One region of the Promicromonospora sp. NPDC052451 genome, then DNA from elsewhere that is predicted to be linked to it. Evidence: predicted binding sites of a transcription regulator. Region 1 holds the regulator's gene; the other holds the start of a gene.
The links. Region 1 encodes LexA, which represses DNA repair genes until DNA is damaged. Its sites were predicted from a motif close to TCGAACANNTGTTCGA; they were not measured.
Positions count from the first base shown of each region.

Region 2: a site for LexA is predicted at 7,271-7,286, ahead of ACIG47_RS08720 (DUF222 domain-containing protein). Genes of this name have one in related genera too.

Region 1 is NZ_JBIUAP010000010.1:15,130-30,660, forward strand. Features, by position in the region: gene ACIG47_RS17775 (ATP-dependent DNA helicase) at 1-250, shown strand, start outside; gene ACIG47_RS17780 (L-lactate dehydrogenase) at 260-1,249, shown strand; gene lexA (transcriptional repressor LexA) at 1,366-2,181, opposite strand; gene ACIG47_RS17790 (LysM peptidoglycan-binding domain-containing protein) at 2,373-2,801, shown strand; gene nrdR (transcriptional regulator NrdR) at 2,921-3,391, shown strand; gene ACIG47_RS17800 (DUF5302 domain-containing protein) at 3,507-3,719, shown strand; gene ACIG47_RS17805 (hypothetical protein) at 3,817-4,599, opposite strand; gene ACIG47_RS17810 (hypothetical protein) at 4,801-4,929, shown strand; gene ACIG47_RS17815 (L-rhamnose mutarotase) at 4,938-5,270, shown strand; gene ACIG47_RS17820 (response regulator) at 5,389-6,048, opposite strand; gene ACIG47_RS17825 (sensor histidine kinase) at 6,045-7,256, opposite strand; gene ACIG47_RS17830 (hypothetical protein) at 7,403-8,845, shown strand; gene ACIG47_RS17835 (FixH family protein) at 8,842-9,231, shown strand; gene ACIG47_RS17840 (hypothetical protein) at 9,322-10,467, shown strand; gene ACIG47_RS17845 (hypothetical protein) at 10,460-11,029, shown strand; gene ACIG47_RS17850 (TetR/AcrR family transcriptional regulator) at 11,111-11,677, opposite strand; gene ACIG47_RS17855 (NmrA family NAD(P)-binding protein) at 11,775-12,719, shown strand; gene ACIG47_RS17860 (carboxylesterase/lipase family protein) at 12,944-14,812, shown strand; gene ACIG47_RS17865 (hypothetical protein) at 14,809-14,988, shown strand; gene ACIG47_RS17870 (hypothetical protein) at 15,205-15,363, shown strand; gene ACIG47_RS17875 (DUF6772 family protein) at 15,518-15,531, shown strand, end outside.
Region 2 is NZ_JBIUAP010000004.1:146,799-162,329, reverse strand. Features, by position in the region: gene ACIG47_RS08755 (SDR family NAD(P)-dependent oxidoreductase) at 1-144, shown strand, start outside; gene ACIG47_RS08750 (GlxA family transcriptional regulator) at 171-1,127, shown strand; gene gap (type I glyceraldehyde-3-phosphate dehydrogenase) at 1,269-2,267, shown strand; gene ACIG47_RS08740 (protein-tyrosine phosphatase family protein) at 2,271-2,747, opposite strand; gene ACIG47_RS08735 (beta-1,3-glucanase family protein) at 2,858-4,543, opposite strand; gene ACIG47_RS08730 (alkaline phosphatase D family protein) at 4,738-6,285, shown strand; gene ACIG47_RS08725 (class I SAM-dependent methyltransferase) at 6,319-7,023, opposite strand; gene ACIG47_RS08720 (DUF222 domain-containing protein) at 7,389-9,110, shown strand; tRNA gene ACIG47_RS08715 (tRNA-Val) at 9,173-9,244, opposite strand; gene ACIG47_RS08710 (aminotransferase class IV) at 9,327-10,175, opposite strand; gene ACIG47_RS08705 (dihydrofolate reductase family protein) at 10,189-10,779, opposite strand; gene ACIG47_RS08700 (VOC family protein) at 10,826-11,212, opposite strand; gene ACIG47_RS08695 (helix-turn-helix domain-containing protein) at 11,209-12,057, opposite strand; gene ACIG47_RS08690 (chorismate-binding protein) at 12,109-13,173, opposite strand; tRNA gene ACIG47_RS08685 (tRNA-Gly) at 13,366-13,437, shown strand; tRNA gene ACIG47_RS08680 (tRNA-Cys) at 13,483-13,553, shown strand; tRNA gene ACIG47_RS08675 (tRNA-Val) at 13,566-13,640, shown strand; gene ACIG47_RS08670 (PPOX class F420-dependent oxidoreductase) at 13,842-14,240, opposite strand; gene ACIG47_RS08665 (S1 family peptidase) at 14,290-15,183, shown strand; tRNA gene ACIG47_RS08660 (tRNA-Gly) at 15,349-15,420, shown strand; tRNA gene ACIG47_RS08655 (tRNA-Cys) at 15,447-15,517, shown strand; tRNA gene ACIG47_RS08650 (tRNA-Val) at 15,519-15,531, shown strand, end outside.

The DNA of each region.
Region 1 (15,531 bases):
CGCCCGCGCCGTGGAGCAGGCGGGCGGCAACGGGTTCATGGCGGTCTCGGCCCAGCATGCGGCGCTGCTGCTCGCGCAGGGTGCGGGGCGCCTCGTACGGAGCACGGAGGACCGGGGCGTGGTGGCGGTGCTCGACCCGCGGCTCGCCACCGCGCGCTACGCGTCGTTCCTCACCCGGTCGATGCCCGGGTTCTGGCCCACGACCGATCCGGCGCTCGTCCGCGCCGCGCTGGCCAGGCTGGACACCTAACCTAGGCGCATGGCAGCCATCTCGGACGTCCCAGCCGACCGAACCCCCGCAGCCCGGACCACGAAGCTCGCGATCGTCGGGGCGGGGGCGGTCGGCTCCACACTGGCCTTCGCCGCGCTCACCCGTGGCTCGGCGCGCACCATCGCGCTGCACGACGTGAACCGGGCCAAGGTCGAGGCCGAGGTGCTCGACCTGCGGCACGGGCTCATGTTCACCTCCCAGGCCCACGTGATCGGCTCGGACGACGTGGCCGTCTGCGCGGACGCGGACGTCGTGGTCGTCACGGCCGGGGCGAAGCAGAAGCCGGGGCAGACCCGGCTCGACCTCGCCGAGGGAACGATCGGCCTGATGCGCCAGATCCTGCCGCCACTGGTGGAGGTCGCGCCCGACGCGACCTACCTGATGGTGACCAACCCCGTGGACGTGGTCACGTACGCGGCACTCCAGATCTCGGGACTGCCCCGCGAGCAGATGTTCGGCAGCGGCACCGTGCTCGACTCGTCGCGGCTGCGGGCGGGGCTCGCCGAACGCTGCGGGGTGGCGGTCGCCAACGTGCACGCGTACATCGCGGGGGAGCACGGAGACTCGGAGATCGCGCTGTGGAGCTCCGCCTCGATCGGCGGGGTACCGCTGCTGGAGTGGGAGCCCCTGGCCGGCCACCCGCCGCTGGACGCCGCGGTGCGGGCCGAGGTGCACCGTGAGGTCGTGGACTCGGCCTACCGGATCATCGCGGGCAAGGGTGCCACCAACTACGCCGTCGGCCTCGCAGCCACCCGGATCATCGAGGCGGTGCTCAAGGACGAGGGCCGGATCATGCCGGTGTCGTCCCTGCTGGACGACTACCACGGGATCGGCGACGTGTGCCTGTCGGTTCCCTCGCTCGTGGACCGCCGCGGGGTCGCGGGCACGGTGCGCGTGCCGCTGTCGGACGAGGAGCTGACGGGACTGCGGGCGTCCGCCGAGAGCGTGCGCGGGGTGCTGCGGCGCTTCGGGTTCTGAGCCTGGCCGCGCACCGCCGGTGATGGCGGAGCGCCCGCCCGCGACCCGGTGGCTTCGACCGCGGGGGTCGAACCGGTCGGATCGCGGACGGGCGCTCTGCGCTCCGCCGCGGGCGCCTAGAGGCTGCGCAGCACCGCGACGACGCGGCCCAGGATCTGCGCCTCGTCACCCGGGATGGGCTCGTAGGCCGGGTTCTGCGGCAGCAGGAACACGTGGCCGCCGGCCTGCTTGAACGTCTTGACCGTGGCCTCACCGTCGATCATGGCGGCGACGATCTCGCCCTGCTCGGCCACGTTCTGCCGACGCACCACGACCCAGTCCCCGTCGCAGATCGCGGCGTCGACCATCGAGTCGCCCGCGACCTTGAGGAGGAACAGCTCACCGTCGCCCACGAGCTGGCGGGGGAGCGGGAAGACGTCCTCGACGACCTGCTCGGCGAGGATCGGGCCACCGGCCGCGATGCGGCCGACGAGCGGCACGTACGACGGCGGCGGGGTGCCGGCGTCGTCCGGCACCGAGCTGCCCCAGTGGATCTGGCCGCTGCGCCGCGGCTCGGGCCAGTGGATCTCCCCGCGCGAGGGCTTGTCCACCTGCTCGGCGAGCGGCTCGACGAGCTCCATGGCGCGCGGCCGGTTGGGGTCGCGGCGCAGGAAGCCCTTCTTCTCCAGCATCTGGAGCTGGTGCTTGACGCTGGACGGGCTCGCGAGGCCGACGGCCTCACCGATCTCACGCATCGACGGCGGGTAGCCGCGCGTCTCGAAGGACTGCCGGATCGTGTCGAGCACGAGGCGCTGGCGCTCGGTGAGGCGGTCTGTCGGCGAGATCGCGTGCACGTCGGCGACCGCCTCGTCGCCCGGCGCGTCCAGCGTGGCGACGCCGGAGAGCGCCGTGTCGACGGCTCTCGTGTCGCTGGTCTCGTCCCGTCCCGTCATACCCGTGCCCCTCCCGTTCCGACAAATGTTCTCCTCTGCGGGACCCACTCTAGGTCACAAAGCGGCTCGGCTCAAACGAATGTTCGAGCGTGTCTCGACACGGCCGGTGTCTCGTGCTACACAATGGTACGTGCGTTCGACGAACGCGTGTATGGCGGACAGAGGTTCGACTCGCTCTTCGAGGAGGGGCCATGGGGGACGTGATCCCGTTGCGGCAGTACACCCCGGCGTACACCGAGACCTACGCGCCGGTGCGGCCGATCGGGCCGGTCGTGGTCCGGCCCCACGCGCAGGCGCCGTCGCGCACGGTCGCGGAGCGGCTCGGCCTGGCCGGGCTGCGGATCACGCGGCGCGGCCGCGTGGTGCTCGTGCTGCTGGCCATGCTGCTCGTGGCGCCGATGGCCACCTGGGGTGCCACGGCGGTGGCCAGCGCGCCGGGTGAACCCGTCGAGGTGCGGGTGCACGCGGTCCAGCCGGGGGAGACCCTCTGGGGATACGCGCAGGAGGTGGTCCGGCCGGGCGAGGACGTCCGGGACGCGGTGGCTCGGCTCCAGGAGCTGAACGAGATGTCGTCCGGTAGCGTCCGGGTGGGTCAGCTCCTTCTTCTTCCCGAGGAGTGACCCGGGGACACGGTTCGCCGTCAAATGTTGCGGCGATGTTGCATGGCGGTGGTTTGCCCGCTTACGGTCGGGGCGCGACCGGAGGTCTCCGGTCCGTGGTCGACCACGCAGGAGTGAGCATGCACTGCCCGTTCTGTCGCCACGCTGACTCGCGCGTGGTGGACTCACGGACCGCCGACGACGGCCTGTCGATCAGGCGCCGGCGGCAGTGCCCGAACTGCAACCGGCGGTTCACGACGGTCGAGACCGCCAGCCTGTCGGTGGTGAAGCGGTCGGGGGCCACCGAGCCCTTCAGCCGCGACAAGGTGGCGGCGGGCGTGCGCAAGGCCTGCCAGGGCCGTCCCGTCAGCGACGACGACCTCGCGATCCTGGCCCAGCGCGTCGAGGAGACCCTGCGGAGCAACGGCAGCGCGGAGATCGACGCCTACGAGGTGGGCCTCGCCATCCTCGGGCCGCTGCGCGAGCTCGACGAGGTGGCGTACCTCCGGTTCGCGAGCGTCTACCAGTCCTTCGACTCGCTGGAGGACTTCGAGAGCGCCATCACGTCGCTGCGCGCCGAGCGCGCGGAACGGACGGCCGCGCAGGCCTGAGCCGGCTGCGGCCTGCGTCGTGAAATGCGCTGGCACCTGGGCTGGGTGTGGTGCAGGCTGGGGCCGGACGACGGACCCGATCGAGGGACCCCCGAAACTCAAGGAGGTGATCGGTGTGACGGACGAGAAGCCCACTGCCGACCAGGCGCAGGAGCCCACGACCCCGACCGCGCCGAGCTCGGACGCGAAGGCGCGCTTCAAGGAAGCGCTCGACCGCAAGAACGCGGCCCGGCAGCGTACGTCGGCGGGTGACGTGAACACAGGCGCGGTGCACGGGTCGGAGACGACCGGTCCCGTGCAGAAGATGTTCCGGCGCAAGAGCGGCTGAGACGAGGTGGCGGGGGCCGCTGATCTGGTCAACGACCAGGTCGGCGGCCTTTGTCGTACCCGGGCAGGACCGCGCGGACGACGATGCAACGGAGACGTCACGGAAGCCGTCGCGTGGGGGCTGACGGCTGTCCACGAGTGCCGGCCGAGGCGTGGTCGGTGCCGCCGCCGGACCCGGCCGCCGACGTGCCGGGCGCACCTCGGTCGCCAGGCTCTCGCCCGGCCTCCCGGGCAGCCTCGTGCGTCGTGCCGGGAACGAAGAGCGACCCTGCGACGCCTGCGGTGAGCGACGCGAAGGTGACGGCCATCAGCACCCCGGCCAGCACGTAGAGGGCAGCGACCACCGCGACCGGGCTGTGTTCGTCGATGAACGGAGACGGGGCAAAGGTCCAGAGGATCGCGACCGACCATGCGCCGGCATTCACGGGAACCCAGCGGAGTGTGCCTGGTCGTGCCGGCACCAGCCACTGCGCGGCAGGGATGGCGACGAGCAGCACGACCCCGCCGAACCCGAGAGCGATCAACGTGACCGGTTCGCCGAGGTCGACGCCGACCGTGCTCGGCGTCATCCCGAGCAACCACGCGAGTGCCGCCGCAAGTGCCGTGGCGCCGATCCATCGCCCTGCGGCAGGGCGCCGCGCGCGCATCCCGAGGTACTGCCCGCTCGCGAGCGCTGCACCCTCCAGGGCCCCACCGACCATCGCGAGAGCCAGCCTGCCCGCACCGTCGATCCCGGCGACGGTGCCGAGGATCGCCAGGGATGCGGCGAGCGTGAAACCGACGCCTTCGCCCACGGAGACCGCCAGGATCCACCGGTGGCGATAGTGTCGATCCGGCCGGCGTCGGTTCGCGCCGACGGCATTGCGCGCGCTGCCGTGCATGACCACCCTCCTACTGCCCGGCACCAGCACACCAGCCGGCCGGCCCCGGGTGGCAGAGCCGATCGTCCGGCCGATCCACTGCCTTGGTCCGTCCTGTTCGGGACGAAGGTCGGGCGAGCCAGGGTCGCCCACCCTGCCCGCACGGGCCGGCCTGGCCGAGAGGCTGCGGAACGTGCGCAGCCCGACCCCACGGCCGCCGGCGTGACGACGGTCGAGCTGCCCGCGCCGGCGCTCGCTACCCTCCTGTCGGTGGCACCCGTGCCGCTGATCTTCCTGTTCCCACGACGATTCCCGGTGGCGGGCGTGACCGCCGCCGGGACGAAGGAGTGACCGCCGAGATGGCTGTGGAGAGACACGGGCTCGTCGTCGACGTCGTCCCGGAGAAGCGCGAGGAGTACCTGCGCCTGCACGCCGCCGTGTGGCCGCAGGTCGAGGCGACGCTCCAGGCCTGCAACGTGCACAACTACACGATCTTCGTGCTGGAGAACACGCTGTTCGCCTACTACGAGTACACCGGTGAGGACCACGAGGCGGACATGGCCCGGATCGCGCAGGACCCGGTGACCCAGGAGTGGTGGACGCACACCGACCCGTGCCAGACGCCGTTCGGCACCGGTGCGGCCCCCGGCGACCGGTGGCGGGAGATGCAGGAGGTGTGGCACCTGCCATGACGCGCCACCTCGTCGGTGCCCACCTGCACCTGTGGCCCTCTGGCGGGACCTGGCGGCGCGGGGTCTCGCCGACGAGCGGGCCCTCGGCGCCCGAGCCGGCGGTGCGCCGGCCGGGAGCTCAGCCCGTGAGGCCGTGCCGGTGGGCGTAGGCGACGGCGTGCACCCGGTCGCGCAGGCCGAGCTTGGTCAGGATGCGTGAGACGTGCGTCTTGACGGTCTCCTCGCCGACGTAGAGCCGGGCAGCGATCTCCGCGTTGCTGTGCGCGGCGGCCACCAGGTGCAGCACCTCGCGCTCGCGCGGCGTCAGCCGTGCCACCTCGGGTGGCACCTGCGCCGGAGCGATGCCGGCGGCGAACCGGGCGATGAGGCGCTGGGTGACGGACGGGTCGATCAGGGCGTCCCCGCGGGAGGCGACACGGATCGCGGAGATCAGCTCCTCCGGGGGGAGGCTCTTGAGCAGGAAGCCGCTCGCGCCGGCGGTCAGCGCCCGGTACACGTACTCGTCGCTGTCATGAGTGGTCAGCACCAGCACCTTGGTGCGGTTCGCGGGGTCGGCCACGATCAGCCTCGTGGCGTCCAGCCCGTCCAGCTTCGGCATCCGGATGTCCAGCACGGCGACGTCGGGCCGGATGCGGGCGATCTCGGCGACCGCCGCCCGGCCGTCGGCGGCCTCGCCCACGCACTCCAGGTCGGGCTGGGTCTCGATGATGGCCCGCATGCCCGAGCGCAGCATGGCGTGGTCGTCGGCGAGGAACACTCGCAGGGCGGCGGCAGTCACGTCCGTCCCGCCTCCAGGCCGGCGCCGGCCCGGGGCTGCGGCCCCGGGTCCTCGGTCAGGGGGAAGACCGCCGTGGTGCGCCAGGTCGTGCCGTCGGGCCGCAGCCCGTGCTCGGCGCGGCCGCCGAACACGCCGACGCGCTGGCGGATCCCGGCCAGGCCCCGTCCGGAACCGGAGCCCGCAGGGCGGGCGTCGGCCCCCACCCGGTTGTCGGCGACGACCGCGAGCCCGGCGTCACCGTAGGTCAGGGTCACCTCGACCCCGGAGGCGTCGCCGTGCCGGAGCGCGTTCGTCAGCATCTCCTGCACCACCCGGTACAGGGCCACGTCGAGCGACTGCGGGATCTCGCGGGGCGACCCCAGGACGTGCAGCGCGGCCGGCATCCCGGCCTTGCGGACCCCGTCGAACAGCTCCTCCAGGTTGTCCAGGCCCGGCTGGCGGGCGCCGTCGGGCAGCGTGCCGTGCAGCACGTCCAGCAGGTGGCGCAGGTCGACCATCGCCGCCCTGCTCGAGGTCTCCACGGACCGCAGCCCCTCCAGCGCCGTCGGGACCGCGCCCGACGCGCCGGCCGTCGCCGCGCTCAACCGCAGACGTACCGCCCCGGCGTGCATCGAGATCGCGGACACGTGGTGCACGATCACGTCGTGCAGGTCGCGGGCGATCGCGCTGCGCTCCTCCGCGACCGCCGCCCGCACCGCCTCCTGGGCGTCCCGACGCTCGCGCTCCTCCTGCTGCTCCAGCGTGGCCAGGTAGGCACGCCGGGCCGAGGTGTAGCGGCCGACGAGCCACGGCAGCACGGCCACCTTGATCAGCTCGACGACGGACGCCGCGTCCACGGAGCTCCCGGTGAGCAGCCCCGTGGCGACGGTGCAGGAGGCCAGCGCCAGCAGCGCCCCGACGGCGGGCAGGCCACGCAGCCAGGCACCGGCCCGGTAGCCGGCGACCAGCATGCCGCCGTCGTCCCCGGGGTTCACGCCCGAGGCCATGGTCGCGACCACCCAGAACACCGAGTGCAGGGCCGCGACCCACCCCGAGTACCGGGCGGGCGTCGCGAGGGTCGCGTCCACGAGGAGCACGGCGACGATCAGCACGACGCCACCGCCGCCGCCCAGGCCGCCGTTCAGCAGCGTGTCCGCGCCGTCGACGACCATGCACAGGCCCGCGACGACCCAGGTCTGCCACTGCAGCGACTCACGTGTGGTGCGCATGGTCCTCCCTCCCCGGCAGCGATCATCCCCCATGGCGGCGCGCGTGACGTCCCCCCGTCCGGTGGCCCCGGGTCCCTCCTGCGGGGGACGAGAACTACCGGCCGGGGGGACGAACGGGCGCCCCGGTGATCCCTAGGTTCCACCTCGTGAAGAAGACCGCGAAGAAGGCTCTGCGGACGCTCGCCAGGATGTTGTCGGCGGCCCTGCCGGTGACGGTGCTCGCGACCGTCCTCGTGACGGGGACCGGTACCGCCCCGGCACAGGCGGACGGCGGGAACGTCGGGTCCGACCTCCAGGTCGCCCAGTCCCTGGGCGAGCGCGACCTGACGGTGATCGTCCGGCGTGCGGCGGCCCCGCCGGCTCCGCTGCGCGTCGACGTCGTCACCCACGCAGGTTCGCCCGCGGGCGTGCTGGACCTCGCCGTGACCATCGCGGGCGAGACCCCGAGCACGGCACGGGTCGAGCTGGGCCCGGAACCCGGGGTGTACGGCGGGACGCTGCGCGTCGATCGGGCAGGGCCGTGGGAGCTGAGCATCGACGACGGTGAGCAGGTCGCCACCATCCCGTTCGTGGTCCCGGCGGTGGTCGCGCCACCGTGGGAGGACGCCGTCTACGGCGGCTTCATCGCAGCCGGCGCCCTGCTCCTGGCGGCGCTCGTGCTGGCGCTGGCCGGCCGCCCCGGTGCCGCCCTGGTCCCGGCCGGCGGCATGGTGGCGGCGCTCGCGGTCGGCGTCACCGGCGCGCTGCTCGCGCCGACGATTCCCCTGCCGCCCGCGGTGGGCACCCACCTGGACCCGACCGCCGAGAACGTCGCCGACCCGTACGCGCCGGTACGCGTCACGGACCTCTCCCGCCCACCGGTGAACGTGGTGCCCGGCATCGACGGGGACGACCTGGTGCTCCACGTGACCGACGGGTCCACCGGCCGCCCCGTGGACGACCTGCTGGTGCACGACAGCGCGTTCATCCACCTCGTGCTGGTCTCGCCGTCTGGCGACCTGCGGCACGTGCACCCGGTCCGGGTCGCACCCGGGGAGTACCGCGTCAGGTACGACGACGCGGAGGCGGGGGTGCACGCGGTCGCCGCGGAGCTGGCCCGGCGCGGCGGGGGAGTACAGCTCGCCCGCGGGTCGGTCACCGTCGAGGGCGACGGGCCGGACACGGAGGCACCGGTCCGGCACCGTGGCGACGGGCGTACCGGACCGGCTGCCGGCCTCGCGCAGGACGTCGCGGCGGCCGGTGAACCGAGCACGTTCACCGCGGACTTCGGCACGGCGACGCTCCAGCCGTGGCTGGGGATGGTCGGGCACATGATCGTCGTGGGCCCGCTCGGCGACGGACCCGCCGGTACGAACCCCGCGGTCGCCGCCCCGGTCTGGGCGCACGTGCACGCGATGGTCCCGCCCACGCCCGGGGTCCCGGTCATGCCGGACGAGAGCGTGGCCGCCTACGGCCCCGAGGTCCGGTTCACCTATACCTTCCCGCAGCCCGGCCGCTACCGGGTGTGGGTCCAGGCCGAGCAGGACTACTCGGTCCTCACCGTCCCGGCGGTCGTCGACGTGCCGGCAACGAATGGAGCGCAGCGATGAGAAGAGCAGCCGTCTGGACCGCGCTGGTGGCCGTCGTGGCAGGAACCGCGCTGCTGCTGTGGCCGCACGCGCCACGGGTGGAGACCTACTCCGTGAGCACCGGCCGGCACACCGTCGAGCTGACGGTGGACGACCCCCGCACCGGGACGAACACGCTCGAGCTGACCGCAGCCCGCAGCGACGGCAGCCCCGTCACCGCCGACACCCTCACGGTCGACCTGGTCATGCCCACCATGGGCCACGCCGCACCGCCGGTGACCGCGTCCAGTACCGGACCCGGCCGCTTCAGCGCGTCGGACGCGACCTTCTCCATGGGCGGCAGCTGGGAGATCACGGTCCGCCTGCCCGGCCAGGACCGCGCCGTCTTCTCCGTCCCCGTGCGCTGAACCCGTCCCGCCCGGGTCGCCGGGCGGGCCTGAAATCGCTCGACCAACCCCTACGACCAAGCCCTACGACCAACGGAAAGGCTGATCACGATGGACCTGACAGCACCCTCGGCGGTGGCCCCCCGCGCGGGGACCGTCCCACGCGGCCTCGCCCCCGCGGGCGTCGTCCTGACCGGGACGCTGCTCTCCCTGTTCGGCGCGAGCTGGGACCTGGAGTGGCACAACGACGTCGGACCCGACACCTTCTTCACCCTGTCCCACCTGCTCATGTACGCCGGCAGCGCCGTGGCCGGCCTCGGCAGCCTGGTCGTGGTGCTGCGCACCACGGCGCGGCAGCGCGCCGGCCTGCCGATCGACCCGGTCGTCGGCGGTGGCGCGGTCGGCGTGTTCGGCAGGACGTTCTCCGCACCGGCCGGATACCTGGTCGCCGGCTGCGGCGCGGCCTCGTTCCTGCTGTACGGGCTGTGGGACCAGTGGTGGCACGGCATCTACGGGTTCGACGCCGAGATCGGCTCCCCGCCGCACGTCGGCCTCCTGCTGTCCATCAGCGTGACCCTCACCGGGGCGCTGATGATCTTCGCCTCCGCCCGCCGGCAGACCTGGGGCGTGGTGGGGACGATCCTGGCCGCGGGCGCGCTGTTCGCGTTCAGCATGATCACCGCCTACGCCACCAAGGAGCTGCCGACCGGTGCGGTCAACGCGTTCGACGTGGTCACCGCGTTCCTGGCCGTGGTGGTCGTCATGACCGGCTCGTTCGTCCTGGACCGCCGGGGCGCCGCGTTCGCCGTCACGGCGGTGGTCGCCGTCCTCCAGGCGATCCTGTGGCCGTACTCCGAGTCGGCCACCGTCTGGTACGCCCGGGTCGAGGGCCTGCCGATGCGCGACTACCTCGACCCCTCGCCCCTGCACGCGTCGATGATCCCGTTCGTGCTGCTCGCCGTGGGCGCGATCATCGAGGCCGCGCGCGGACGTGCACCGGCCTGGCTCGCCGGCCTGGTGGGCGGGGCGATCATCGGGGCCTGCGCTCCCGTGCAGAGCGCCTGGCTGGCTCACCAGCCCCTGCCCGGTCTCACCGTGGTCGCGGCGACAGCCGTGGCCGCGGCCGCCGCGGGCGCCGTCGGCGGCTTTCTGAGCCTCCGCTTCGGCACAATGCTGTCGCGCCTGGCCCCCGGTGCCGGGCACCCCGTGAGCGGATCGGCGAACGGCTCCACCACCCCGGAGGTCAACCATGCGTAAGGTCACTGCGACACTGCTGAGCGCGCTCGCGATGCTGCCGGCCCTGGCCGTGCCGGCCGCGGCCTACCCGCCCGTCGACATCGTCCACACCGAGCAGGTGGAGGCAGGACCGTACGACCTCACGGTCGGCTTCAGCACCTGGCCCCTGCGTGCCATGCAGTCCCTGGACTTCTCCTTCGCGCCCGCCGGCGGCCTGCAGGGCATGTCCGGTGAGCTCACCGTGATCGACCCGGACGGTGCGGCCGAGACCGAGCCGCTCGCCCGGCACCCGCGCGACCAGGACCTGTGGGGACTGGACGTCGAGTCCCTGAACGCGCCGGGCGACTGGACCTTCCGGTTCACCGTGGACGGCCCGCAGGGGCCGGCCACGGGCGAGCTCACCGGCCTGGAGGTGCTGGAACAGCCCGGCCCGCCGCTCGGCCTGAGCTGGTCGGTCAGCACGCTCCCGCTGCTCGGGCTCGTCGCGCTGGTCGTGGTCGCCTGGCGCCGGACCCGGCCGGGCGCACGGCAGGGGGACACCCCGGCGACGGAGGCGGCGTCCGCGAGGGACGCGCAGCCGTAGGACCGGTTCGACGGGGCCGGTGGTGCAGGACGCCGCACCACCGGCCCCCGTCCGTCGACGAGGGCCGCGGGCCGGACCGCCTCAGACCCGCGGAGCGAGTCCCCGCACGGCCAGCGTGAACAACCGTCCGGCGGCCGCTTCCTGGTCGGCACGGTGCTCCGTGGCCAGGACCACGCCCACGGCCAACGTGATCAGGTCCGCGACGTGGACCCCGGCGTCGACCGCGCCGTCGCGCACCGCACGCTGCAGCAGGGGGCCGCCCGCGTTCTCCAGTGCCGCGGTGCAGCTGTTCTCGGTGAGCGAGCGGGGCTCGTCCTCCTCGTAGGTCAGCGCGGCCGCCAGGCCACGGGCGGACACGCAGTAGGCCACGACGTCGGCCAGCCAGTCCAGCAGGGCCTGCCCGCCGTCCTCCCGGTCGGCGAGGTCGTGCGCACGGGCCACCAGAGCCTCGACGCGCTCCCGGGAGACGGCCTCAACGAGGGCCTGGCGGGTCGGGAAGTGCCGACGCACGGTGGCCGAGCCCACGCCTGCGATGCGCGCGATCTGCTCCAGCGAGGCGCCGGCACCATGGGCCGCGACCTCCTGCTCGGCCACGGCCAGGATCCGTGCGTGGTTACGCCGCGCATCGGCGCGCCGGCGCTCGGGCATCGGGGCATCTCCTTGCTCAAGTGGCGGGGGACGCCATATCGTAGCGCCGCATAAGTGGCGGGCCCCGCCACTTACGACGAGCACACGAGGAGCACCCATGCCCACGACACCCCGGCCCACCGTCCCCACGCCCCAGGACGCCGCACCGGTCCTGGTCACCGGTGCCACCGGCAAGCAGGGCGGCGCGACCGCTCGCGCGCTCCTGTCCGCCGGGGTCCCGGTGCGTGCCCTGGTCCGGGACGCGACCACGGACCGGGCCAGGGCCGTCCAGGCCCTGGGGGCGGAGCTGGTCACCGGCGACCTGGCCGACCGTGATTCCGTGGTCCGTGCCGCCACGGGCGCCCGCGCCGTCTTCTCCGTGCAGATGCCCCCCTCCACCCCGGACGGGTTTGACTTCGCCGCCGAGGTCGCCCAGGGCACCCACCTCGTCGAGGGCGCGCTGGCCGCCGGGGTGCAGCAGTTCGTGCACACCTCCGTCGCCGGCGCGGGCGTGCACACGCAGGTTCCCGGCTGGGCGCCCGGCCGCTGGGCGGTGGAACCCTCCCTGAACGCCAAGGCCGCGGTCCAGGACCGGGTGCGCTCGGCCGGTTTCGCGCACTGGACCCTGCTCAAGCCAGGCACCTTCATGGACAACTTCCACCCCTCGGCCGCCTATATGTTCCCGCGCGGCATCGACGGCGGTCTGATCGGTGTCCTGAAGCCGGCCACCCGGCTCTCCCTGGTCGCCGTCCAGGACATCGGAGCGGCCGCAGCGGCGGCCGTCCTCGCACCGGACCGGTTCGACGGCGTGGAGCTGGAGCTGGCCAGCGACTACCTGTCCATGACGCAGGTCGCCGAGACGCTCTCGCGCGTGCTGGGCACACCGCTGTCCGCCCCGGACATGACGGAGGAGGAGGCCCTCGCGGCGGGGATGCCCGCCATGGGCGCGTCGCTGGAGTGGCTGAACGTGGCCGGGCAGCCGGGCCGCCCCGAGTACGCGCGCGACCTCGGCATCCCGCTCACCAGCTTCGAGCAGTGGGCGCACGAGCACCTGCGTGGCTGACCTGGCCGTCGCTCGGGCGTGCGGCCAGGCGTCCGCGACGGCCGGCACGCTCGAGGCCCTTGACCGTGTCCCTGGCACATGGTCTGTACTGCCGCCATGGTGATCGACTGGCCGGCCTTCCTGCCGGTCTCGCTGAGCAGCTCCGTGATCCCCGGAGCCAACCGTCATGACCGCGCTCACCCGTGCTCACCCGCGGTCACCCCGAGGGTGACAAGGGGTGCATGGTGACGAGCACCGGACGGGCCGACGGCGACGGATCTCTGGCGGGAGCCTCGCGGCGTTCCCCCTGGTTCTGGGTCCCCCTCGTGCTCCTGGTCGCGGCGGCGGTGGTGCTCGGCTGGTTGAACAAGACGCCGTGGTGGGGCTGGGGTCTGGTCGCGATGCTTCTGACCGCCCTGGTGCTGACCGCCGCCTGGTGGTTGCGGCGTGGCGCTCTGCTGCGGGTAGGGGCGTGGTTGGTGGCGGCCGCTCTGGTGTGCGGCACGGCCGTGCTCGCGCACCCCGGGCCGCAGTACCGGGCTGCCGGTGGCGCGGAGCGCGAGGCGACGGGGCCTGTTGCGACGCGTGAGGGTCCGGTGACGGGTGTGCGCAACGACGTCGGCTCGGTCGAGATCTTCGCGGGCGTGCCGTACGCGCGGCCTCCGGTCGGGGATCTGCGGTGGCGGGCGCCGCAGCCGGCCGAGCCGCGGACGGGCGTGCTGGTCGCCGACCGGTTCCCGGCGGCGCCGGTCCAGGCCACCACGACGTTCGCCTCCAGGGCGCTGTCCCAGGTCCTCGACATCCCCCTGGAGGACACGTTCCTCAACCCGTTCCCGGTCAGCGAGGACAGTCTCTACCTGAACGTCTGGCGTCCCACGCGGCCGGCCTCGGCCCAGCTGCCCGTGCTCGTCTACGTCCCGGGCGGGGGCTTCGCCACCGGGTCGGGTGCCCTGCCCCTGTACGACGGCGAGGCGCTGGCCTCCAGCGGCGAGGCGATCGTGATCACGATCAACTACCGCCTGGGCGTCCTCGGCTTCCTCTCGCACCCGGACCTGGCCGCCGAGTCGGGCTACGGGGCGTCGGGCAACTACGGCATCCTGGACCAGGTCGCCGCCCTGGACTGGGTGCGGCAGAACATCGCGGCCTTCGGTGGTGACCCGGACCGGGTCACGGTCGCCGGGGAGTCGGCGGGCGGGGAGAGCGTGTGCATCCTCGGGGCCACGCCCCTGGCCGAGGGCCTCGTCGACGGCATCATCGGCAGCAGCGGTGCGTGCATGGGCACCGAGGGTGACACCGAGGACGGCGACCAGAGCGACTCCCGGGCGGTCGCGGAGGACGCTGGTGAGCAGCTGCTCCAGGAGCTCGGCGTGGAGACGGTCGGTGAGCTGCGCGACCTGCCCGTCGACCGGGTCGTCGAGGCCGCCGCGGCCGTGGGCCCGCACTGGCGGCCGTCGGTCGACGGGCACGTGCTCGACCGCAGCCCCGCGGAGATCTATGCGGCAGGGGACCAGCTCGACGTGCCGACCATGGTGGGCAGCAACGCCGACGAGGACTCGTTGATCGGGGCCTTCCCTCCGGAACCCATGACTCCCGGGGAGTACCGGGCGTCGGCACGGGAGGACCACGGCGAGGAGGCGGAGGCCTTCCTGGACCTGTATCCCGGGCAGACCGAGGAGCAGGTGCTCGACTCGCTGCTGCAGGCTCAGGCCGACCGGGTCTTCACCCGTGCGATGTATCGCTGGGCGCGGTTGCAGACCCTGACGGGTCGGGCGCCCGCCTACCTGTACTTCTTCACGCACACCCCGCCGGACGAGGGCCTCCAGGAGTACGGGGCCTACCACGGCGCGGAGGTGATGTACGCCTTCGACAACCTGGGCGCGGACGGTGACGCCGACTACGGCACGGCCGACCGCGTGCTGCGCGACCAGCTCAGCGGCTACTGGCTCAACTTCGTCCGGACCGGGGATCCCAACGGGCCGGGCCTGCCCGCGTGGTCCACGGTCGGCCAGAGGCCGGGACAGGTCATGGAGATCGGCGTGCCCACCGGTATGACCGCTCGCCCACGGCCCGAGGCGGTCGACTACTGGATGCGCTACGAAGGGCCGATCGCATGACCAGCACGCAGGTGCCTCCCGCCCTGAAGCCGGCCGTCTTCGAGCGGGTGGTGGTCTACCCGGTCTTCGCCGCCTGCGGCGTCACCGGCGCAGCCTTGCCGACCGGCTCCCGCGACCGCACGGGCACCCCGGCGCCGGCCTCCGGGGGCCTTCCCGGCGGCGTCGGTCCGCGGTGACCTCCCGGGCTGCCGGCGTCGGTAGTCGGTAGCCGGCGGACGAGACCTACGTAGCCGGATCGGTGGCAGCACGGATGTGCGCCCGGGCGTGCCCCGGCAGGATCCCGTGAGCGTGCTGGTCCCGGAGCCCAGCGGCGTACGTGCTTCTCCGGGTTCCGCTACGGACATCGCGCGCAGGCGGGCTTCGAGCCGGACGGTGACCCGTCCGTCCGGGTCGTGGCCTCCTCGGGCAAGCGGTCCTACGAGATCCAGCTCTGGGCGGACGGCCCGTACGACGACGTCGCGGTCACCTACGGCCCCGACGGCACGGTCATCGACATGAGCGGCGGTGCCAAGGGGTCCCAGGCGGCCGCCTGGGAGACCACGCACGGCTGACCGGCCCCTGAGCCCCCTCGAACCCGGCTCCGGCCCGCCCCGGCGGTCCGGAGCCGACGCATGCCTGTTGACAGACGACGACGCACCCGCGTACAACTGATAAATCGATTGTTCACTGGCAATGTCGCCGCGAGGCGACCAGAACGGCTGGCCCATGACCTCTTTTCC
Region 2 (15,531 bases), on a different contig from region 1:
GACGTCTCGCCCCTGGACCCCGAGCCCCAGGACATCGACTTCGCCACGGAGCAGAACCCGCCCGCCACGGTGGTGCCGCACGCGATCGACCCGGGGTCGGCGCGGCGGCTGTGGACCCTCAGCGAGGAGCTGCTGGGCCGGTAGCCGGCGCCCCGCCTAGGATCGCTCGCGTGAGTGCTGTCCCGCGCAAGAACCACCAGATCGCGGTGCTCGTGCTGGAGGGCGCCAAGCCGCTCGACGTCGGCATCCCCGCGCAGGTGTTCTCCAACCGGCCGAGCATGCCCTACGAGGTGCGCGTGTGCGGGGCGGCGCCGGGCCTGGTGACCGGCGGCGACGGCCTCTCGTACCACGTCGCCGAGGGGCTGGCCGCGCTGGAGCGCGCCGACACCGTCTTCGTCCCCGGGTACCGCACGCCCGCGGACGCCGACCCGCCGGCCGTGGTCGTCGACGCGCTCCGCGCCGCGCACGCGCGCGGGGCGCGGCTGGCGGCGATCTCGACCGGCGCGTTCGCGCTCGCGGCGACCGGGCTGCTGGACGGCCGGCGTGCCACCACCCACTGGCACTACACCCGGGCGCTGCGCGAGCGGTACCCGCGCGTGCAGGTCGACGAGAACGTGCTGTTCGTGGACGAGGGCGGCGTGCTGACCTCGGCGGGTGCCGCCTCGGGGATCGACCTGTGCCTGCACCTGGTGCGGCGTGACCACGGCGTGGGGCTGTCCAACCACGTGGCCCGGCGGCTGGTGGCAGCGCCGTACCGCAGCGGGGGACAGGCGCAGTACGTGCCCCGCAGCGTGCCCGAACCGCTCGGCGACCTGTTCGCCGAGACGCGCGCGTGGGCGCTGGAGCACCTGGCCGAACCGCTGACGCTGGAGACGCTCGCCGCCAACGCCCGGGTCTCGGCGCGCACGTTCTCGCGGCGGTTCGTCCAGGACACCGGCTACACGCCGATGCAGTGGGTGCTGCGGGCGCGCGTGGACCTGGCCCGGGAGCTGCTGGAACGCAGCGACCTGGGCGTGGAGCAGATCGCGCACCGGGTGGGGCTCGGCACCGCGGCGAACCTGCGCCTGCACTTCCACCGGATCCTGGGCACATCGCCCACGGAGTACCGGCACACCTTCTCGGCGTGAGCGGCCGGCACGGGGGGTGGCGGGATCCTTGCGGGTGGTGGCGAAGTGTCTGGCGGGATCCTTGCGCACCGGGGCGATCGAGCCGCTTTCGGGCCGCCCGCGCGCGACGGAGCATGGGTGCGACGAAAGGAAACGACACCCATGACCCGCATCGCCATCAACGGCTTCGGTCGCATCGGCCGCAACTCCCTGCGCGCCCTGCTGGAGCGTGACAGCACGCTCGAGGTGGTCGCCGTCAACGACCTCACCGCCCCCGACGCCCTCGCGCACCTGCTCAAGTACGACAGCTCGCTCGGCCGGCTCGGCCGTCCCGTCGAGGTCGACGGCGACGAGCTCGTCGTCGACGGCCGCCGCATCACGGTGCTCGCCGAGCGCGAGCCGGGCAAGCTGCCGTGGGCGGAGCTCGGCGTCGACATCGTGCTGGAGTCCACCGGCCGGTTCACCGCCGCCGACGCCGCCCGTGCCCACCTCGACGCCGGGGCCCGGAAGGTGCTGGTCAGCGCCCCGTCGGCCGGCGCCGACGTCACGCTCGCCTACGGTGTGAACACCGACGCCTACGACCCGGCAGCGCACACGATCGTGTCGAACGCGTCGTGCACCACCAACGCCCTGGCGCCGCTCGCCTCCGTGCTGGACGACCTGGCGGGCATCGAGCACGGCTTCATGACCACCGTGCACGCCTACACCCAGGAGCAGAACCTCCAGGACGGGCCGCACCGCGACTGGCGTCGTGCCCGCGCCGCCGCCGTCAACATCGCGCCCACCACCACCGGCGCGGCCAAGGCGATCGGGCTGGTGCTCCCGGGCCTGGACGGCAAGCTGTCGGGCGACTCGATCCGCGTGCCCGTGCCGGTCGGCTCTCTCGTGGAGCTGAACACCACGGTCGCCCGCGAGGTCACCCGCGACGAGGTGCTCGCCGCGTACCGCGCCGCCGCCGACGGTCCGCTGGCCGGCATCCTCGACTACTCCGACGAGCCGCTGGTCTCCAGCGACATCACGGGCGAGGCGGCGTCGGCCATCTTCGACGCGGCCCTGGTCCGGGTCGAGGGCCGGCACGTCAAGGTCGTGGCCTGGTACGACAACGAGTGGGGCTTCTCGAACCGCGTGATCGACACGCTGGAGCTCCTGGCCCGCGGCTGACGCCTACCGGTCACGGGGGCGGACGGCGGTCCCGGTCTGCTCGACCCACCGCCGCTGCCCCCGGGTCTCCACCGCGCGCCGGCGGTAGTGGGCGCGGACCCACGCCACCGCGTCGGTCGGCGCCACGCCGCTCAGGGTCGCCAGGACCGCGAGCGCCGTGCCCGTCCGGCCGACACCTCCGCCGCAGGCGATCTCGACGCGCTCGGTCGCGGCCCTGGTGTGGGCCTCGCGCAGGGCGGCGAGGGCGTCGTCGGTCGAGTCCGGGAGGCGGAAGTCCCGCCAGCGGACCCAGCGGTACTCCCAGCCCTCGACCCGGGGGTCCTTGCCGCGCAGGTAGACGGCGAAGTCCGGGGCGGGCACGTCCCCGCGTGGCAGGCGCAGCCCGGTGCCCCGGACCCGTCGCCCGTCGGGCAGCTCGACGACGCCGTCGGTCAGGTTCCAGCGGCGGAGCTCCTGCTGCTCGCCGGCTGTGCTGTCCATGGGCTCAGGCTAGTGGGTGAGGTCTTCGGGCGAGGTCGGTCCGTTGCCTTGAGAACGGTCCTTCGGGGGACCGATCTCGAGGCAACGGGCCGACGTCGGCGCGAGAGGTGTCAGAAGGTCCAGCGCTGCGCCTCCGCGCCCGAGCAGGTGCGGATCTCCAGGCGCTGGCCGTCGTGCTGCGGGGTGCCGCCGACGGTGGTCAGGCACTTGCCCGACTGCGGGTTGACGAGCGCGCGGGTGGCGGACTGGTATGTCCAGCTCTGCGCCCTCGTGCCGTTGCACGTCCAGAGCTGCACGACGGTGCCGTCGGCCGTGCCGCCGCCCGACACGTCCGCGCACCGGCCGAGTGCGCCGAGCGTGGAGCCCGACCGGGTCCAGGTCTGGGCGGCGTTGCCGCTGCAGTTCACGATCTGCAGCGGGTTGCCGTCGAACGAGTCGGCCCAGGGCACGTCGACGCACATGCCGTTGGCGGCGCGCACCGGCCCCGTGCCCGACGGCAGCGGCGAGGTGCCGCCGTCGCCCCCGCCGCCGTCCGATCCGTCGATCGGGCTGGCCGTGCCGGAGAACGGGTCGAGCTGGATGTAGGCCGCGGTCGGGTTGCCGTCGTGGACCAGCGACTCCTGCGCCAGCACGTCGTCGAACGCGAACCCGTAGGCCTTGCCGTTGGCCATCTGCTGGTGGATGAACTTGGAGTAGTAGTCGGTGACCGACGCCTCGTAGAAACCCGACGTGCTGGTGCCCGGCTGCGTGGTGCGGGTCAGCAGCGTGGAGCGGTGGAAGCCCGCGCACAGGGTGCGGGCGATGGCACCGATGTCGTTGTTGGGGGCCGCCAGGTCGTTGTAGCAGCCGAAGATCGAGTCGCTCGACGGCTTGCGGAACTCGGTCACGTACGCGCCCGAGGCGTTGGTGAAGCGCATGACGCCGTTCACCACCCGGCCGGTGAACACCGTGGCGGGGTCGTAGGAGTAGGGCGCCACGGTGAGGTTCTCGTTCGTGTACTTGGCCCACACCTGGTCCACGTACGACGACAGGACGTTGGGGTCGAGCTGCCCCGTGCCGATGGCGTGGCTGGGTGCCAGGACCCGCAGGAGCGACCCGTCCGGTGCGCGCTGCTCGAGGTTGTTCCAGCCTGGCGTGGCCTCCAGCGCGTTGACCACGTTCTGGTAGCCGTCGGGCTTGAGCATGCCGGTGCTGAGCACCGTGCCGTCGGCCTTGCGCAGGCCGGTCTGGTAGGGCGCGGAGAGGAAGTCGACCTGGGTGCTGTTGATCCACAGGCCGCCGTCGTTGAGCGTGAACTCGGTCCAGGAGAACAGCTTGTTCCGGTTGGGGTCGCTCGGGTTCTGCACGGCGGGCTGCACCAGGCGGCCGTCGTTGACCACCTTGAAGGACAGCTTGCTGCCGTAGGAGAAGTACACGCGCCCCGACATCTTCGGGAGCTGGATGGTCTTCGACTGGCCGTTCGCCGGACCGGCGATCGAGGCGTCGGGGGCGTCCACGGGCGTACCGCCGACGGTGGGCCAGGCGTGGAACGTGCCGGACGCGTCGGCCCAGCCCAGCCGGCCGGTGCCCGGGTCGCCCAGCACGTACACGAAGACCTGGTCACCGCGCCCGGAGTCGTTGGTGATGGTCAGCGGGATCGTGGCCGGTACGGCCGAGGCGGCCTGCGGCTGGGCGACAACGAGGGCGCTCGCGGTGACGGCGAGCACGCCGAGTGCCGCGACGGTGTTCAGCAGTGCGCGGAGCCTGGGCCTTCCGGTGCGGGGTCGTGCCTGGGACCTTGCCTCGGTACGTGACATGGAGATCTCCTCGCGTTCCGTCGAGTACGTCGTCGTACTTACTGGGATGTCAGCAGAACGGATATTAGTGAGGAATCCTGACAAGGTCACCGATCTGCCGTCGAATTCACCCGGTGCTCTCGTTGCGCGTCCTGTTCACCGCGGTGTCGGGGCACGGTCACCCGGCCGTCTCCTAGCGCCACTAGAACGGCAGCATGAACCCGGGACCTGAGCTGAACCGTCGCACCCTCCTCGGCGCCACCGGCCTGGCGGCCGCCGGGCTCCTGCTGCCGTCCGCGCCGGCGTTCGCCCGGTCAGGACGTCCGGTGCTCACGCACGGCGTGCAGCTCGGCGACCCGCGCGCCGACGGCGCCGTCGTGTGGACGCGCGCCGACCGGCCCGCACGGATGTTCGTCGAGATCTCCCGCGACCCGGACTTCCGGCGCGTGGTCCGCGTGCGCGGACCGCTGCTGACGCCCGAGACGGACGGCACCGGCGAGGTACGCCTGACCGGCCTGCCCGGCGGGCAGGAGGTGCACTACCGCGTCGTGGCGCAGGACCTGGACGGCCGGGCCGACAGCCAGGCGCTGACCGGCCGGTTCCGCACCGTGCCCCGGGACCGCAGCGACGTGCGGTTCGTCTGGTCGGGCGACGTCGTCGGGCAGGGCTGGGGCATCAACCCGGACATCGGCGGCATGACCATCTACGACGCGATGGCCGCCCGCACCCCCGACTTCTTCCTGCACAGCGGCGACACCGTCTACGCCGACGGCCCCCTCCAGGAGACTGTGACGCTGCCCGACGGCCGCGTCTGGCGCAACGTCGTCACGCCGGAGAAGTCCAAGGTCGCCGAGACGCTGGCCGAGTACCGCGGCCAGTTCGCCTACAACCTGCTGGACGAGAACGTCCGCCGCTTCGCCGCGCAGGTGCCCCAGCTCGTGCAGTGGGACGACCACGAGGTCACGAACAACTGGTACCCGGGCGAGGTGCTCCAGGACGACCGCTACACGGAGCGGCGCGTCGACGTGCTGGCCGCGCGCGGGTTCCGCGCCTTCCACGAGTGGCAGCCGGTGCGCCGGCAGGACGCCGTCGACGGCCGCGTCTACCGCAAGGTGTCCCACGGCCCCCTGCTCGACGTCTTCGTGCTCGACATGCGCAGCTACCGCGACCCGAACTCCACGGGGACGACGCCGGAGCGCATCCTCGGCGCCCGCCAGGCCCGCTGGCTCGTCGAGGAGCTCGACCGCTCCCGCGCCACGTGGAAGGTCATCGCCTCGGACATGCCCATCGGCATCGTGGTGCCCGACGGCGACAGGATCGAGGCCGTCGCCAACGGGCTGCCGGGCGTGCCGAACGGCCGGGAGGCGGAGCTCGCGTGGGTGCTGCAGGAGATCAAGCGCCGCCGCGTGCGCAACACCGTCTGGCTCACCGCCGACGTGCACTACTCCGCCGCGATCCACTACTCGCCCCAGTGGGCCGCGTTCGAGGGGTTCGACCCGTTCTGGGAGTTCGTGTCGGGGCCGCTGCACGCCGGCGCATTCGGGCCGAACACGCTGGATCCCACGTTCGGCCCCCGGCAGGCGTTCGTCAGCGCGCCGCCGCGCGCCAACACCTCACCGCTGGAGGGCTTCCAGCACTTCGGCGAGGTGAACATCGAGGGGGACACCGGCCGGCTCCGCGTCGACCTGCGGGACCAGGCGGGGCGCTCGCTGTGGACGACGACGCTGGACCCGGCGCGGGGGAGCGGGCGGGGCGAGGGCTGACGACGGCCGGCTCGTTCCCCGGCGCGCGGTGCCTCAGCAGGCCTCGAGGACGAAGAAGATGAAGGACACGAAGGCGGTCCGCTCCCCGCTCGCGATGCGTGGCGTGAGGAGCTCGGCCGGTGTGTCCGGGGCCGGCGGCGGCTCGGCGACGGTCGCGATGCGGAACCCGGCGGCCGAGAACTCGTCAGTCATCGAGTGCAGCGGGCGGTGCCAGTACGTCAGGGTCCCGGGTTGACCCGCGAACTCGTACTCCTCGGAGAACTCCCGGACGGCGAAGTAGTCCTCCTCCGGCGCGAAGAAGGGACGCACGAGCGGGTGGTTGACCGAGAGAATGAGGCGCCCGCCGGGCTTGAGCACCCGGTGCAGCTCCGTCAGCGGCCCGTGCCAGTCCTCGAAGTAGTGCAGCACCAGGGACGAGACCACGTCGTCGAAGGTGCCGTCCGCGTAGGGCAGGGGCTGCGTGAGGTCCGCGACGGTCAGCGGCACGTCGTCGCCGAGCCGGCGGCGGGCGAGCTCGATCATCGCGGGGCTGCCGTCGAGGCCGGACATCTCGGCGCCGCGGTCGCGCAGCGCGGCCGACAGCGGCCCGGACCCGCAGCCGGCGTCGAGGACCTTGCGGCCGCGCACGTCGCCCGCCAGGCGGACCATGGCCGGCCGTTCGTACCAGGCGTTGAGCAGGCTGCCGGAGTTCTCGGCGTCGTAGCTCGCGGCGAACTCGTCGTAGTGGTCGGCCTTCATCGGAACCCTCTGCTCGATGGTCGGTGGCTGCGGCTGACGCTAGCGGGCCGCGTCGTCATGAAGGCCTTGTGACGGGTGTCTCTCCGAAGTAAGCCAGGTTCCTCCCGGTGGTGTTCACCGTGGTGGGGGCCGGTTCGGGTCTGACCTGGTCGGTGGAGTGGGCCGCGAGGGGCTGGCGGCTGTCGGGTTCCGAGGGTGCGTCGACCGGTTTCTGCTGGTGGCAGAGCGGGTCGGTTCAACGAGCAGTGCGAACATGTGTGCGATAGGTTGGTGGTATGACGCGATCGGGTGAGGTGCGGGGACTGGCGGGCGAGGGGCCTGTCGGGTCGGTGCTGCCCGGTGGTGTGCTGCCCGGTGGTGCGGGGATGTCCGGAGGGCGGGTGGCTGGTGGTGTCGGTGCTGTGGCTGATGTTCGGGCTGTGCGGGAGGCGCTGGCGGGATTGATTCTGCCGGGTGCCTCTGACACGTCCGGGTCGGGCCTGGTCTCGCGGGAGGTCCAGGGCGAGTGGGTGGATCTGCTGGGTGAGTTGGAGGCGGTGAAGGCTGCGGTGACCGCGACGCAGGCCCGCCTGGTGGTCGCCCTGGACGAGGCCACCAGGGCTGAGGAGGCCCGGCAGGGTGTTCGGGTGGAGCGTCGGGGTCGTGGTGTGTCGTGCCAGGTGGGTGCCGCGCTACGGGTGTCCCCGCACGCGGGGTCCGGGTTCGTGTCCACGTCCCGGGTGTGGGTCACGCAGATGCCCCACACGTTCGCGGCGTTGCAGACGGGGATCCTCTCGCAGTGGCGGGCCACCCTGTTGGTGCGGGAGACGTCGCACCTGTCGGTGGAGCACCGTGCTCTGATCGACGAGCAGGTCTGCGGCCCCGCACACCTGGATGCTTTGGTACGGATGGGGACGCGGCGGTTGGTGGCCCGGATCAAGGAGCTCGCCGCGAGCCTGGATGTGCACGCGTGCGTGAACCGCAACGCTCGTGCGGTATCGCAGCGGCGGGTCTCGATCCGCCCGGCCCCGGACCTGATGGTCTACCTGACCGCTCTGGTGCCGATGGGGCAGGGTGTGCAGGCCTACGCCCACCTCAAGCACCACGCCGAGGCCACGAAGACGGGTGGGGACGAGAGGGGGACCGGTCAGATCATGGCCGACACTCTGATCGAGCGGGTCACCGGGCGTGAACCCGGTCAGGCCGCGGACGTGCCGGTGACGATCAACCTCCTCGTCTCCGACGACACGCTCCTGGCCGGTGGCACCCAGCCTGGTGTGATCACCGAGGGTGTCCCGGTGGGTGCGGGTGTGGTCCCGGCGCCGGTGGCCCGCAACCTCGCAGCCCACGCGATCGACACGAACGCGGCGTGGTTGCGCAGCATCTACGTCGACCCGTCCGGTCGTCTGCTGGCTGCGACGTCCACCTCCCGGTTCCACCCCCGAGGCCTGGCGGGCTTGCTACGCGCCCGGGGGCAGGGCATCTGCGCCACGGCGTGGTGTGACGCACCGATCCGCCACCTGGACCACATCACCCCCCACATTGAGGGTGGTGAGACGAGCCTGGACAACGGGCAAGGCCTGTGCGCCCGGTGCAACCACGCCAAGCAGGCACCCGGCTGGATACAGAAACCCACCCAGCACGACGGACGCCACGCGGTAGAGACCAGGACCCCGACCGGGCACACGCACGTCTCGGTGGCACCCATGCCACCGACACCGGTCCGGGCCAGCGGCAGGAGGACGAACGGCGGATCGCAAGGTGACGCGCCCGAGCTCGGTACCACGCGCCGACCCGGTGGTGCGGCCCAACCTGATGTCGCGCCCCGGCCGGGCGGCACGCCGATGCCTCGCGGCGCGGCATCGGCCACCGACGCGTCCCAGGCCGCAGGTGGCACCACGATCCCGGGCTGGACCCCAGCCGTGGGCATGCCTGGCCCCGCACCCGGCCGCACCCCACGCAGCCGCTACACGATCGGCTGCCACACCCCCCGCGACCGGGGAGCGATTGCTTACCGACCAAGCCCACCACGCCCGACACACGGGCCACCTGGTCGAGCCCGCGCACGAACACGGAGACCCGACCTCACCTGGACCCACCCCACCTGAGAGGCATGCAAAAAGCCCTCCGGCTCAGCGTTTCCGCTGAGCCGGAGGGCCCTTCGACACGGTGGGCGATACTGGGTTCGAACCAGTGACCTCTTCGGTGTGAACGAAGCGCGCTACCACTGCGCCAATCGCCCGTGCTGCTCACCCCTTGGGGCGTGCGTGGACGATATTAGCCTGCTTCGAGCGCGGATGCGAAATCCAAATCGCCAGGTCGCCTCAGGGGTCGATCCGCTCCCGCATGTTCCGCTCGAACAGGTCGCGCGCAGCCGCCGACAGCTCGCCGATCTCCAGGTCCACGCCGTCCAGCCACACCGTCGGCTGCACGTTGCGCACCGATCCGGTCAGCAGCATCCGGGCCTCCCCGGCGGCCACCCGGTCCAGCACGGAGAACGGCAGCTCGCCGTCCTTCGCCTCGCGGACCGGCAGGCCCGCCTCGGCGCCCCACTCCAGCAGCAGCTCGCGCGTGATGCCCGCGAGGCAGCCCACCGACAGCGGGGGAGTGACCAGCTCGCCGTCGATCTCGACGAACACGTTGGACCCCGTGCCCTCGCACAGGTCGCCCTGGGTGTTGGCGAGCACCGACTCGTCGGCGCCCTTCTTGATCGCGTCCGCGAGCGCCACGACGTTCTCGGCGTACGACGTCGTCTTCAGGCCGGCGACCGCGCTGTTCTCGTTGCGGGTCCAGGGGGCCCGCGCGGCGCGGCCCGTCGGCACGACGACGGCGGGCGTCGCCGCCACGACGACCGTCTGCGGCCCGTCCGTGCGCCCCGAGCCGAGCGGCCCGATGCCGTCGGTCACGGTGATGCGCAGGCGGCCGGCGTCGGGGGATGCCGACAGGACCGCGTCGACGCCGTCGCGCACCTTGCCCAGGTCGAGCGTCGCCATGCCCATGCCTGCCGCCGAACGTTCCAGGCGCGCGAGGTGCCTGGTCAGGGCGAACGCCTGCCCGTCGAGCACCGCGCAGGTCTCGAACACGCCGTCGCCGACTGTGATGCCGTGGTCGACCGCGCTGAGCGCGGCCTCACCGGGCGCGACCATGCGCCCCTCTGCCCAGATGACCGTCATGGCGCCCAGTGTGTCACCGGCGCAGGGTGACGTGCGTGACCTCGGGCGTGTGCCGCACGTTGGTGGACGAGAACTCGATGGGCGGCACGCCGTCGAACACGCGGGTGCCGGAACCGAGCGTGAACGGCACCACGTGCAGGCGCAGCTCGTCCACGTGCCCGGCGGCGAGGTACTCGTTCAGGGTGGTGGCACCGCCCGTGATGGAGATGTCGCGGTCGCCCGCAGCCTCCCGTGCCTGGGCGAGCGCGCTCTCGATGCCGTCGGTGACGAAGTGGAAGGTGGTGCCGCCCTCCATCGGGATCGGCTCGCGCGCGTGGTGGGTCAGGACGAAGACGGGCCCGTGGTACGGCGGGTTCTCGCCCCACCAGCCCGTCCAGTCCGGGTCCCAGTCGCCGCGGCCCGGGGTGAACATGTTGCGCCCCATGATGTACGCGCCGGCGCCCACGATGGCGTCCACCTCGGCCTGGTGCGCGTCGCCGTGCTCGAACATCCAGGTGTGCAGGCGTTCGCCTGCCAGCGGGCCGAACGGGTGCTCCAGGCTCTGGTCGTGCCCGGCGGAGTAGCCGTCGAGCGAGACTGCCATGTCTGCTTTCACGATTCCCATGCCCGGTCTGACGGCGGCGGCTGCCGGAACTCATCGGTGAGCGGGATCAGCCCTCGCCGCGGTAGCTCCCGAAGCTCCACAGGTTGCCCTCGGGGTCGCGGACCACGCAGGACCGCCCGCCGTAGTCCTGGTCGGCAGGTTCGCTCAGGCTGGTCCCGCCGGCGGCGAGGGCGGCCGCGTGGGCGCCGTCGACGTCGTCCGTGACGGCGTAGGCCGAGCCCGTCCCGGTCTGGTCCGGCCACCGGGGGCGTGGCCGGTGCGTGCCGAGCATGACGCCGCCGCCCTGCGGCCAGCCCAGCTCGGCGTGGTGGACCACGGTGGGGTCGGCGTCGTCCCGGTAGACGGCGGTCTCGGTGAAGCCGACGGCCTTGAGCCAGGTCAGGGCCGCGTCGGCGTCGCGGTAGGTCAGGGTCACCCACAGTCCGGTGCTCATCGTTCTCCTCCTCGGTCAGGTGTCTCCCACGATGCCCCGGACGGGTCGGCGACGTCTTGAACGAACGGGAGCTCCTCGCGCAGCCACGTGGACGGCGTGCAGCCGCCCAGGGCCACCCACTCGCGGGTCATGTGGGCGTGGTCGGCGTACCCGGCGGCCGCGGCGACGTCGGCCAGCGTGACGCGGCCCGAGCGGGCCGCGACCACGAGCGCGCGGCGGGAGCGCGCAAGGCGGGCGACGCGGCGCAGGTCCCGGGGCGTGAGCCCGCACTCGGCGCGGACGAGGTCCTGCAGGTGCCGGCGGCTCCAGCCCTGCTCGGCCGCGACCCGGTGGACCTGGCTGCCGCCGGCGATGCGGGCCAGCGCCCGTCCGACGTCGGCCCGTGGGCCGGGTTCGCCGGCCCGGGCCAGCCGCTCGACCAGAGCTCGGACGACCGTCGCGCCGTCCGGGGAGTCGGCGAGCATCTCGGGCAGGTGCGCGAGGTGCGGCGCGACCTCGGCCAGGCTCGTCAGCTCGCCGGCGAGCTCGCCCGCGGGTACACCGAGCAGCGCGCGGGCGCCGCGCAGCGTGAGCGAGAGGCTGATACCGCGCTGGTGCCCGTCGTGGTGGATCGCGGCGGGCCGGGTGTGCAGGCCGGACACGCACGACCAGGCCCGACGCCGGGTGTCGTCGCGCCCCGTCCACGAGACGTCGATCGGTTCACCGAGCGGCAGCTCGAACGTCAGCCCGGTGCCGGGCATGCCCCGGTGCACGCCCGGCGCCCCCATGTCGAGGTCGTACGGCACGACGGCGCTGACGTAGGGGGCGAGGACCTCCGGAACCCCGGAGCCCGGGACAGGTGCCACGCCTCCACGGTAGCCCCGGCCTGTGGCACACGAGGCGGGTGGATCCCCGGCTCACCCGCCCGACGCCAGCCCGACCAGCCGTTCCGCCTTGAGCTCGGTCTCGTGCCACTCGGCTGTGGGGTCGGAGCCCCACGTGATCCCGGCGCCCGTGCCGAACCGCAGCACGCCGTCGGCCCACCAGAAGGTGCGGATGCCGACCGCGAGGGACGCCTCGCCGTCGTGCACCCAGCCCACCGCACCGCAGTACGGGCCGCGCGGGACGGGCTCCAGCTCCTCGATGATCCGCAGCGCGCTCGACTTGGGCGCGCCCGAGACCGAACCCGGCGGGAACGTCCCGGCCAGCAGCCGGCGCCACAGGTCGCCGGAGCGGGCGACGTCGTCACGCAGGGTGCCGCGCACGCGGGAGACCAGGTGCACCAGGCCGGGGTGCTCCTCGACGGCGAGCAGCGCGGTGACCTCGACCGTGCCCGGCCGGCACACGGTCTGCAGGTCGTTGCGCACCAGGTCGGTGATCATGACGTTCTCGGCACGGTCCTTCTCGGTGAGGCCGTCCGGGGTGCGGGCCGTGCCCTTGATGGGTCCCGACTCCACGACGGTCGCGCCGTCGTCGTGGAGCACGGAGAGGTAGAGCTCGGGGGAGGCGCTGACCACCCACACGGGGTCCAGCCCGGTCGCGGCGGGCACGTGGACGGCCGCGGCGTGCGGGGCGGGGTTCCCGGCGGCCAGGCGCGCGGCGAGCGCGCAGGCATCGGGCTCGGTGGCGCCGGCGGGCAGCGGCGCCGACAGGACCCGGCAGATGTTGGCCTGGTAGACGTCGCCCTCGCGCACGTGCTCGCGCACCCGGGCGACGGCGGCCTCGTAGCGGGCCTGGTCCATCGACGAGGTCCAGGCGTCGGGCGCGGGGCCGCACCACGTGTCGTCCGGGGCGTCCGGCGGCGGGACGACGGCGTCCCGCACCCGCGCGAAACGCCACGCGCGCGCCGGGCCCTCGAAGTCCGCGACCACGAACCAGGTGCCCGTGGCGAGCCGGTCCGGTTCGGCCCGCACGTCGACGCACTCGACGGCGCCGGTCGCCACGCGACCGTCGAAGGTGGCCCAGCCGGTGTCCCCGGTCACGTCGTCCCGGGTCGCGGTGGCGTCGGGACGGTGGGTGACCGGTGGAATGGTGCGCTTTGCGGGCGGATGGGCCGAACGGGGGAACACGGGTCAACCGTACGGCGGCGCGCGCGATTGGACGGTTCGCCCTCCGGTCGATTAATGTTCAGATCACGCCGGAACGCCGGGGGAAACCCCAGGACGTCCGGCTTCGCGGATGTAGCTCAGTGGTAGAGCATCACCTTGCCAAGGTGAGGGTCGCGGGTTCAAGTCCCGTCATCCGCTCGGAACACCGCTCTCGTGGGCTTTCGGCCCTCAGAACCCGAGCACGGTGGGTTGGCCGAGAGGCGAGGCAGCGGCCTGCAAAGCCGTACACACGGGTTCGAATCCCGTACCCACCTCGCAGGCACGACGGGCGATTGGCGCAGCGGTAGCGCGCTTCCCTGACACGGAAGAGGTCACTGGTTCGATCCCAGTATCGCCCACCATCCAAGAAGGCCCCGACCGGGCGGTCGGGGCCTTTCTCGTTGCCCGGCCTCGGCCGTGGCACTCCCGGTGCGGTGCGTGCTGCTGTCGCCGTCGTCCGGGGAGCGGGTTAAATTTGGCGGGAGAGTGAAGCGCAATATCTTGGTGAATCGGCGCCGTGGGCCACGAGAAATGGCTCGGCAGCCTTTCTCGTCGGCGTGTGACTACTGCGTCGTGTAGTGCTCGATGCTCATCACCAGGATGACGCGGTCGGCGCTGTCCGCCGGTGCCTGCTGGTCGGGGTTGCCGTACCGCTTGCCGAGATGCACGTAGAACTCGCCGGTGGGGTCGGGGATCACCTCGGTGAGCCTGCCCCGGACCTCGAGATAGTTGAACGGGTTCTCCTTGTTGAGGATCGCCAGGCTCATCGACGAGTTGTGCTGCAGATTGCGGTACTTGGCGCGGTACGTGGTGTGCGTGAAGCGCAGCGTCTCGCCGTCGAAGTCGAACCACATCGGGTTGACCTGGACCGTGTCGTCCGGCCGGATGGTGCCGAGGAACGCGTAGTTCGGTGCCTCGAGCAGCGGGATCAGGTGGGCGGGGATGATGTCGGTCGCACTCATGCCCCCGAACATAACCCCTTGTGGTCGGCGCGAACCTCAAGAGGTCACCATGAAGTCAGCTTCTTCCAGCCCGGTGCGTCCCGTTCCTGCGGGGCGACGTCGTCCGATCGTCCTGGCCGCCCTGCTCGGGCTCGTCGTCACACCCCTCCTGGCCCTGCCCGGTCACGCGAGGCCCTCCGACGATCCCACGGAGGACGAGCTCGCCGAGCTGCACGCCGCCATCGAGGAGTCCGACGTCGAGGGCATCGCCTGGTACACGGACGAGGCCGCCGGCGAGGTGGTCGTGACCGCCGACGAGACGGTCACCGGCGGCGAGCGCAACGACGTGCGCCGGGCGGCGGGGGACAAGATCGGCGCGCTGAACCTCGAGCGGGCGGACGGCGTCTTCACGCCGCTGCGCGCGATCTACCCCGGTGACGCCGTGCACGGCAACCAGGTCCGTTGCAGCCTGGGCTTCAACGTGCGCAGCGGCGCGCGGTACTACTTCGTGACCGCGGGCCACTGCGGCCCCAAGGGGAAGGTCTGGCACGACAGATCCTCCACGGGGCCGCGGATCGGCGCCGCCGTACGGTCCTGGTACCCGAACAACGACTACGCGCTCATCCGGTACGACCGGGCGTGGACGAAGCGGCCGGGCGGCTTCAGTCTGGGTACGCCGAAGCTGGGCCTCGGGGTCACGCGGGACGGTTCCACGAGCGGGGCGCACTCCGGGCGCATCACCGCGCTCGACGTGACCGTGCGCTACGTGGGCGGGCAGACGGTGCACGACCTGATCCAGACCGACATCTGCGGCGAGCACGGCGACTCCGGCGGCCCGCTCTACAAGGGCAACAAGGCGTTCGGCATCACCTCCGGGGGAACCGGCGAGTGCCCGGGGCGGGGCATCACCTTCTTCCAGCCCATCGCCGAGGTGCTCAGCACCTACAAGCTCCACCTGTACTGACACGGCCTGCTCCTGACCTGCACGGGCGGTGTCGCGGCCACGGCCGGCGGCACCGTCCGGCACCCTGCCGCGGTCAGGGCTTTCGATTGGACCGGCACGCCGTTTGTGAACTACTCTTCCGGAGCGTCACCACGCTGGCCCGAAGGGGTCGAGGATGGTGGCACTGCGGATGTAGCTCAGTGGTAGAGCATCACCTTGCCAAGGTGAGGGTCGCGGGTTCAAGTCCCGTCATCCGCTCGGAACCCGCTTTGGTGGGGGAGCACGGTGGGTTGGCCGAGAGGCGAGGCAGCGGCCTGCAAAGCCGTACACACGGGTTCGAATCCCGTACCCACCTCGGGCGATTGGCGC